Regions from separate parts of the Arthrobacter sp. UYNi723 genome, predicted to be linked through region 1. Evidence: predicted binding sites of a transcription regulator. Region 1 holds the regulator's gene; the other holds the start of a gene.
The links. The regulator LexA, encoded in region 1, represses DNA repair genes until DNA is damaged. The targets are predictions, from matches to a motif close to TCGAACANNTGTTCGA.
Positions count from the first base shown of each region.

Region 2: a site for LexA is predicted at 1,298-1,313, ahead of ACVWY0_RS10220 (DUF6504 family protein). Genes of this name have one in related genera too.

Region 1 covers NZ_JBSRZM010000024.1:27,312-30,714, reverse strand. Annotated here, with positions in the region: gene ACVWY0_RS17020 (histidinol-phosphate transaminase) at 1-252, opposite strand, end outside; gene ACVWY0_RS17015 (LysM peptidoglycan-binding domain-containing protein) at 331-771, opposite strand; gene lexA (transcriptional repressor LexA) at 1,121-1,867, shown strand; gene ACVWY0_RS17005 (ATP-dependent DNA helicase) at 1,958-3,403, opposite strand, start outside.
Region 2 covers NZ_JBSRZM010000010.1:132,689-136,091, forward strand. Annotated here, with positions in the region: gene ACVWY0_RS10215 (DNA polymerase III subunit alpha) at 1-907, opposite strand, end outside; gene ACVWY0_RS10220 (DUF6504 family protein) at 904-1,239, opposite strand; gene ACVWY0_RS10225 (hypothetical protein) at 1,394-1,783, shown strand; gene ACVWY0_RS10230 (chorismate mutase) at 1,839-2,159, opposite strand; gene ACVWY0_RS10235 (VOC family protein) at 2,179-2,601, shown strand; gene ACVWY0_RS10240 (SOS response-associated peptidase) at 2,626-3,357, opposite strand.

The DNA.
Region 1 (3,403 bases):
ACCGTGGCCGAGATATTCGGCCAGCGCTTCCCGGAGTTCGGTGAACTCACGGTCCGGGTAGCGGTTGAGGCCTGCCGCGGCTTCCGTCACGGCCACGCTGATCGCGGCTCGTACGTCCGCCGGGACGCCATGGGTGTTTTCGTTGACGTTCAGCAGGATAGGTACATCCAGCTGCGGGGCACCGTACGGGGTCAGTCCGCGGAGGTTGGTCCGGAGGGGAAGTCTGTTCAGACGCTCTAGCTGGTCATTCACCTGAACAGTTTAGGTCCGAAGCAGACGGCCGGAAAATGTGACGGCCTGCGGCGGCACACGCCCGAGCCTGCAGGCTCTTTACCTGGTGGGGACGAAGAGTTGCTGTCCGGGGACAACGCCCCCGGCGGAAAGGTTGTTCAACTGGGCAATATCCGCGATGACATCACGGGGATCACGCTCGGGCGCCACCGCACTGGCAATGGCCCAGAGTGACTGGCCGGCCTGCACCGTGACCGAGACTGTTGGCGTCAGTGACAGGTCGGCGGCAGAATCGGCGGCCTTTGCCGGGGCGTTGAGGAAACCCGCCAGGGAAAGCAGGATTGCGGCAAGGATCACCAGCGGGATGCCGATGAGGACAATCCGGCCCCTGCGGGTCAGGCGCAGCGGCGGCAACGATTCCCTGCGCTGCCTTGGCGCCGAACCCGACGTCGAAACGGGTGCGGACCACTGCCGCGAGGTGAGGTCCTGCACGGAAATGAGCTGCGGACGCGAGTCCTGCGAAGCAGATATAGCTGACATGAAATGAGCCCTCCTGGACCATACTGTGCTGCCCGGCGCGCCCTCCGCGTCCACTTGCCGGTACCGGCCTGAGCCGTCCATAAATTCGAATATTCGAATCCGCAAGCAACGAGTAGAACACATGTTCGAACTTTGCTTCTTCATTTTTAGCACTTATCAACGAATATTGTCGAGACTCGCTAGAACAAATGTTTGAAAAAGGCCTGTGGCTGGCCTACGTTTGGATCAAAGAACAACCACCTCTGTAGTTGATCAGCAGGGTCTGACAATCAACTCCGACACCAGCCCCGGGGCGTTCCAGGCACCAGCGGCCGGAGCGGAGCCGGACAACCGAAAGGCATTGGCGAACATGGCAGCACCAGCCGCCGAGGGCAAGGCGACACCGCAGCGCCGCCAGCCCCAACGGACCCCCAAGGGGCTCACCGCCCGCCAAAAGAAGATCCTTGAAACCATCCAGCGCTCGGTGAATGACAACGGCTATCCGCCGTCGATGCGTGAAATCGGTGACACCGTGGGCCTGGCGAGTTTGTCGAGCGTGACCCACCAGCTCTCACAACTGGAGAAGCTGGGATACCTTCGCCGGGACCCCAAGCGTCCGCGCGCCATGGAAGTCCTGATGCCGTTGACGCTGGACGGCGGGTCCACAAAGTCCAACGGGACAACCAAGCCCTCAGTGCTGCACGGCATCGGCGGAACGGTCACCGAACTGCCCTCTGCCATGGACACCGCCATGGTGCCTTTGGTGGGCCGGATCGCGGCTGGCGGGCCCATCCTTGCTGATCAGGTGGTGGAAGACGTGATGCCCCTGCCCCGGCAGCTCGTGGGCCAGGGTGAGCTGTTTATGCTGCGCGTGGCCGGCGACTCCATGGTGGACGCTGCCATCTGCGACGGCGACTGGGTAGTGGTCCGCCGGCAGGCAGACGCCTCCAACGGCGATATTGTCGCGGCCCTGCTGGACGACGAAGCCACCGTCAAGACCTTCCGCCAGCGCGATGGCCACACGTGGCTGTTGCCGCAGAACACCCAGTACGAGCCCATCCTGGGCGATCACGCCACAATCATGGGCAAGGTCGTCTCGGTCCTGCGGTCGCTATAGGACGCCAGCCGGCGCTGCACGCGCTGGCTAGGAAGCGCCCTGGTTAGGACGGGCCCTGGCTTGTAGGACCCTCGCAGGATCCGCGTTCAGTCAGGCGCCCTTCCCGGCCAGCCTTTCCAGGGCGGCGAACGCCGTTTTGCGGTCCGTGGTGGGCCAGAACGGTGGCAGCGCGGCGCGGAGGAATCCGGCGTAGCGCTCGGTGGCAAGCCGGGAATCAAGCACGGCCACCACGCCTTTGTCTCCGGTGGAACGGATCAGCCTGCCAGCGCCCTGGGCCAGGCGGATGGCCGCGTAGGTCGCCGATACCGCCATAAAGCCGTTTCCGCCGGCCTGCGCAACGGCGCGGGACCGTGCGGTCATCAGCGGGTCATCCGGCCGCGGGAACGGAATGCGGTCGATCACCACCAGCCGGCATGATCCACCCGGAACATCTACGCCCTGCCACAGGGACATGGTGCCGAACAGGCAGGTATCGGGCTCGTCGGCGAACTGCTTCACGAGGGCCGTCATGGTGGAGTCGCCCTGGCAGAGAATGCTGAGGCCAAGCCGGGGACGCATCGCCTCAGCGGCCTCCTCGGCCGCACGCCGGGACGAAAACAGGCACAGGGCACCGCCGCCGGACGCCCGGATCAGCGCCTCAAGTTCATCGAGGGCCTCCGGCGACGCCCCGCGGCCTGGCTTGGGGAGGTGCCCTGCGACGTAAAGGATCCCCTGCTTGGGATAGTCAAAGGGCGATCCGACGTCGATCCCGGTCCAGCTGGGCGCGCCCTCCCCCACCAGTCCCAAGCCGCCGGCAGCCGGTTCAAAGGCTGAGCCGATGGCAAGCGTTGCAGAGGTCAGCACCACGGTGTGGCCGGCGAAAAGCCCCTCGCGGAGCTTGCCGGCAACGCTGAGCGGCGCGATGTTGACCAGGGCCGGCGCGGACTCGTCGGGCTGCGCATAGCCATGCTGCGGATCGAAGGAACTTGCGCGGGAGAACCACACCACTTCCCGGTTTTCCCGGGCAACAATCAGCCGTTCGCAAAGTTCGAGGATCAGCATCAGGCGTGAGCGCGCGAGCTGCCGGCCGCCGTCGGCCGTTTGGCTGCCGTCACCCTTGGAATCGGACAGGGCAGCGCGGCAGGCCTCACGCAACTGGTCCACGCAGTCCAGCTGTTCGTCGTTGAGGCCGTTGGGGAGCAGCCCGTTGGGCACTCCGGCAAGGGCGAGTTCCAGGTTGGCGGCAGCGGCGTTGAGCGCATCCACGGTGATGGCCGTGTGTTTCCGTGCGCCCGACGCCGCAGCGTGGACCATTGCCACGGAGAGTTGACCCGACACCGCCCCGGTGACGCGGTCCTGCAGTTCGTGGGCCTCGTCCACCACCACAACGTCGTATTCGGGAAGCACTGCCAGGCCTTCAAAGGCGCTGACGGCGAGCATGGCATGGTTGGTCACCACGACGTCGGCCTCGGCGGCGTCGTGGCGCGCCAGTTCGCTGAAGCATTCGGCTGCCATGGGGCATTTTTGGGCCCCCAGGCATTCCATGGACGTCACCGA
Region 2 (3,403 bases), on a different contig from region 1:
CCGGGTCAATCCGGCAGAAGTCGGCGAGCGCCTCGGTCTGCGCCATCAGCTGTTTGAGGTCCGCTGCGCCATACCCTGCGGCGCGGATGATTTCCTTGCCGAGCTGAAGCATCTGCGCTGATGATTTGAACCAGGCCTGCCCGTTGGGCTGGAGCAGCGGTTCGGCCGCGAGTTCGGGGAGGGACTTCAGCGTCCGGGCGGAGTCGAGCACGTCAGCTGTGGCGGCCCCGTCCTCTGCGCAGTAGCGGACCGCATTGGTGAGCACGGCCGGTACGTGGTGTTCTTCCGCGAGTTTGAGCATTCGTACTGCGTGGGCGGTGCTCAGGGGTGCCCCGGGGGCAGTGAGCTGGGAAACGACTTCCGCCACCAGGGTTCTTGGGGGCATGGCGTCCAGCCAGCTTTTGAAAAGAGTGCGCGGACGAAGGTAGCGCCGGCCGCTCATGGCCCGTCCGACGTCGGAATCCGGGCCGATCAGGACTGTCAGGACCGGTTTCAGGGTTTTGGGGTCGAGCGTGCGGGAGGCGAGTTCGGCGCGGGTGACCGCCACGGGCACCGCTCCCCCGGCTTTGCCGGAGGTGCGGGCATGGGCATCGGACACCAGCCGGCACAGTGCGCGGTAGCCCGCCCCGTTGTTGTGTCCGCGGGCGAGCACCACCACCCTGCCGGCGAGCTGGGTGCGGTGGTCGCCGTCGTCGTCGAAAACCGCAAGGTCCACTCCTACGATGGGGTCGATGCCGGCTTCCATGCAGGCTTTGAGGTGTTTGATGGTGCCGTAGAGGCCGTCCCGGTCCGTGCAGGCGAGCGCGGTTGCGCCGTCCGCGGCGGCAACCTGGGCCAGTTCGTCGGGCCAGGCCACGCCATAGTGTGCGCTGAAGGCCGTGGAAACGTGAAGGTGGGAGAAGCTCATGCTGTTTGGGGCCGGAGGGCGTCGTGGATCCGCAGGAACCTCCAGCGGCCGCTGCCGACATGCCTGCTCAGGTCCAGGGTGAGCGGCTCTCCTGCATCCCGGGGGCCGGCACTCCGCGGGTCCTCCCGCACTTGGACGCGCCAGATTTCGTGGTCCACCAGCCCCGGCCCGCTGCCGAGCGGCGCACGGCGTTCCTCGGCCCACCACTGCCGGCGTTCATACCACCGGACAGGCTCGGCGCACACCGTGTAGTGCCGTCCGGCCCACTGGAGGTTCAGCGGCTGGCCGGCGGGGGTGCAGACGACGTCCACGGACTCGCTGAACATACCCATGGGCGCCTCCCGGAACTGAACGGAGCTGATGCAAAATGCTGATGCAAAAGCAAGGTATTCGAATACATGTTCGAATACCTTGAGTCTACGACGACGCTCCGACAAAACCTAGACAGGGGTGGACGGACGGGCAGCAGGGAGGCAGGATTGTGGCATGAGCACCAATGACGCACTCCTCAAGCACGTAAGCATCAAGGCCCAGGACGAAAAGCTCGTGGCAACCTTTGATATCGACGGCAACATACCGGGGGCAGGTGCGTACGTAGTGGGACTGGTGGCGGCGAGCCCTGATTACTCATCGCAAAGACGCTTGGGCATTGAGTTCATGAACGGGGAGGCCATTGCCTTCTACTCGTTCAGTCATGACCAGAGCGCCGAGGAAAACTATGATCTTGGCGGCGTGACGCACTCGGGCAGCACCATCACCGGCAACTTCCCCGTCGCGGCCGTCCATGGCCTGGGCAAGGGCCACATTATGTCGGCCTTCAGCGAGGCTGACGGCCGGGAGTTCCAGTCGGGCGTCGCCGTCGACGAAGCGCTCTAGGGAACACCGGGGCAGGTGCTGCCGGAACCGTGTCCGGACAGCACCTGCGGCAGCGTCAGCTGCTTTCTCTGTGGACCTTCATTTCGAGTTTGATGAACCCCGAGATCATGGCCCGGTAAGTTGATTCCACAATGTCCGGATCAATGTCCTTCTTTTCCGCGGCGACCCGGACATGCTCGATCACCCGTTCCACCCGGCCGGGGGCGCGGACTTCAGCGTCGTCCCCCTTCAGGGTTCCGGCGATCCGGATCAGGCGTTCACGCCGCGCAATGAGGGTGACAATCTGCTCGTCAACTTCGTCTACCGCAATCCGAACCGCAGCGAGCTGTTCTTTGTCGGCCAAAGCGTCCCTATCGTTTCCTTGAATTGTTGCCATCTTCTGACAGTATCGAAGCATGCAGCCCAGAGTCGACTTCATCTCACTAGGCGTTCACAGTGTTGACGCCTCCCGCCGGTTCTACGCGGAGGGCCTCGGCTGGCCTGTCCACCGCGAGTTTCCCGGTGATGTGGTGTTCATCCAGGTCAACCACGGCCTCATCCTTTCCCTGTGGGACGCCGCGCAGATGCACGCCGAGGCGGGGGTAAGTGTCCCCGGCCCGGTCCCCTGCATCACGCTCAGCCACAACCTGCCCAGCACCGAGGCGGTGGACCGGGTCATGGCGGAAGCGGCATCGGCCGGGGCCACTATCGTCGCCGCGCCGGTCACCCAGCCCTGGGGCGGGTACAGCGGCTATTTCGCCGATCCGGACGGCTTCCGCTGGGAAGTTGCCTACAACCCCACGTGGACAGTGGACGACGCCGGCAAGGTCACCGTTTAGGGGCATGTCGCCCCGAGTGCCGGTTTAGAACAAGGCTTCCACCGGCCGGATCAGTTCCGGGGAGTTGTTGCGTACGTTGCCCACCTCTGTGCCGACCGAATCCACATGCCAGTCGGCCGCGACTTCCTTCACGTGGGCCCGGACCAGGTCCACGAGGAAGGCGGCGTCATCGATCTGCGGATCAAGCCACGACGCCATCGTGGCCCGGTCCATGGGCAGCGGCACGCGGTCGTGCAGGGCGGTGAGCTTGCCGAAAATTGTGGACTCGGCACCGGGCGGCGGCGTATCTGCCGTCAGGATGGATGTGGAGAGCATCCACCGTCCGGGATCGCCCTCGGCCTTGGACGGATCCTTCCACCACTCATACAGGCCCGCGAACACCAGCCCGCTGCCTTTGCCTGGATGGACGTAGTAGGGCTGCTTGGCTTTGCCGGTGCCCTGCTTCCATTCGTAGTACCCGTCCGCCGGGACAGCGCAGCGACGTGACTTCACGGCCTTGCGGAAGGCCGGCTTCTCCAGCACAGTCTCGCTCCGCGCGTTGATCATCTTGGGGCCGATACCAGGATCCTTCGCCCAGGACGGCACCAGGCCCCAGCGGGCAACATGCAGCTGCCGCACGGGGCCGTCGTCGATCAGCCGTTCCAGGACGATCGGCACGTCGTCGGTGGGCGCCACGTTCCATGACGGGGGAAGATGCACGTCCTCCTCCAGCTGGGCGTCAAAGTCGGCCAGCAAGTCACCCACGGCCCGTGCCATCACATAGCGTCCACACATGGCTCCAGCATGCCATCAGCGTTATGTA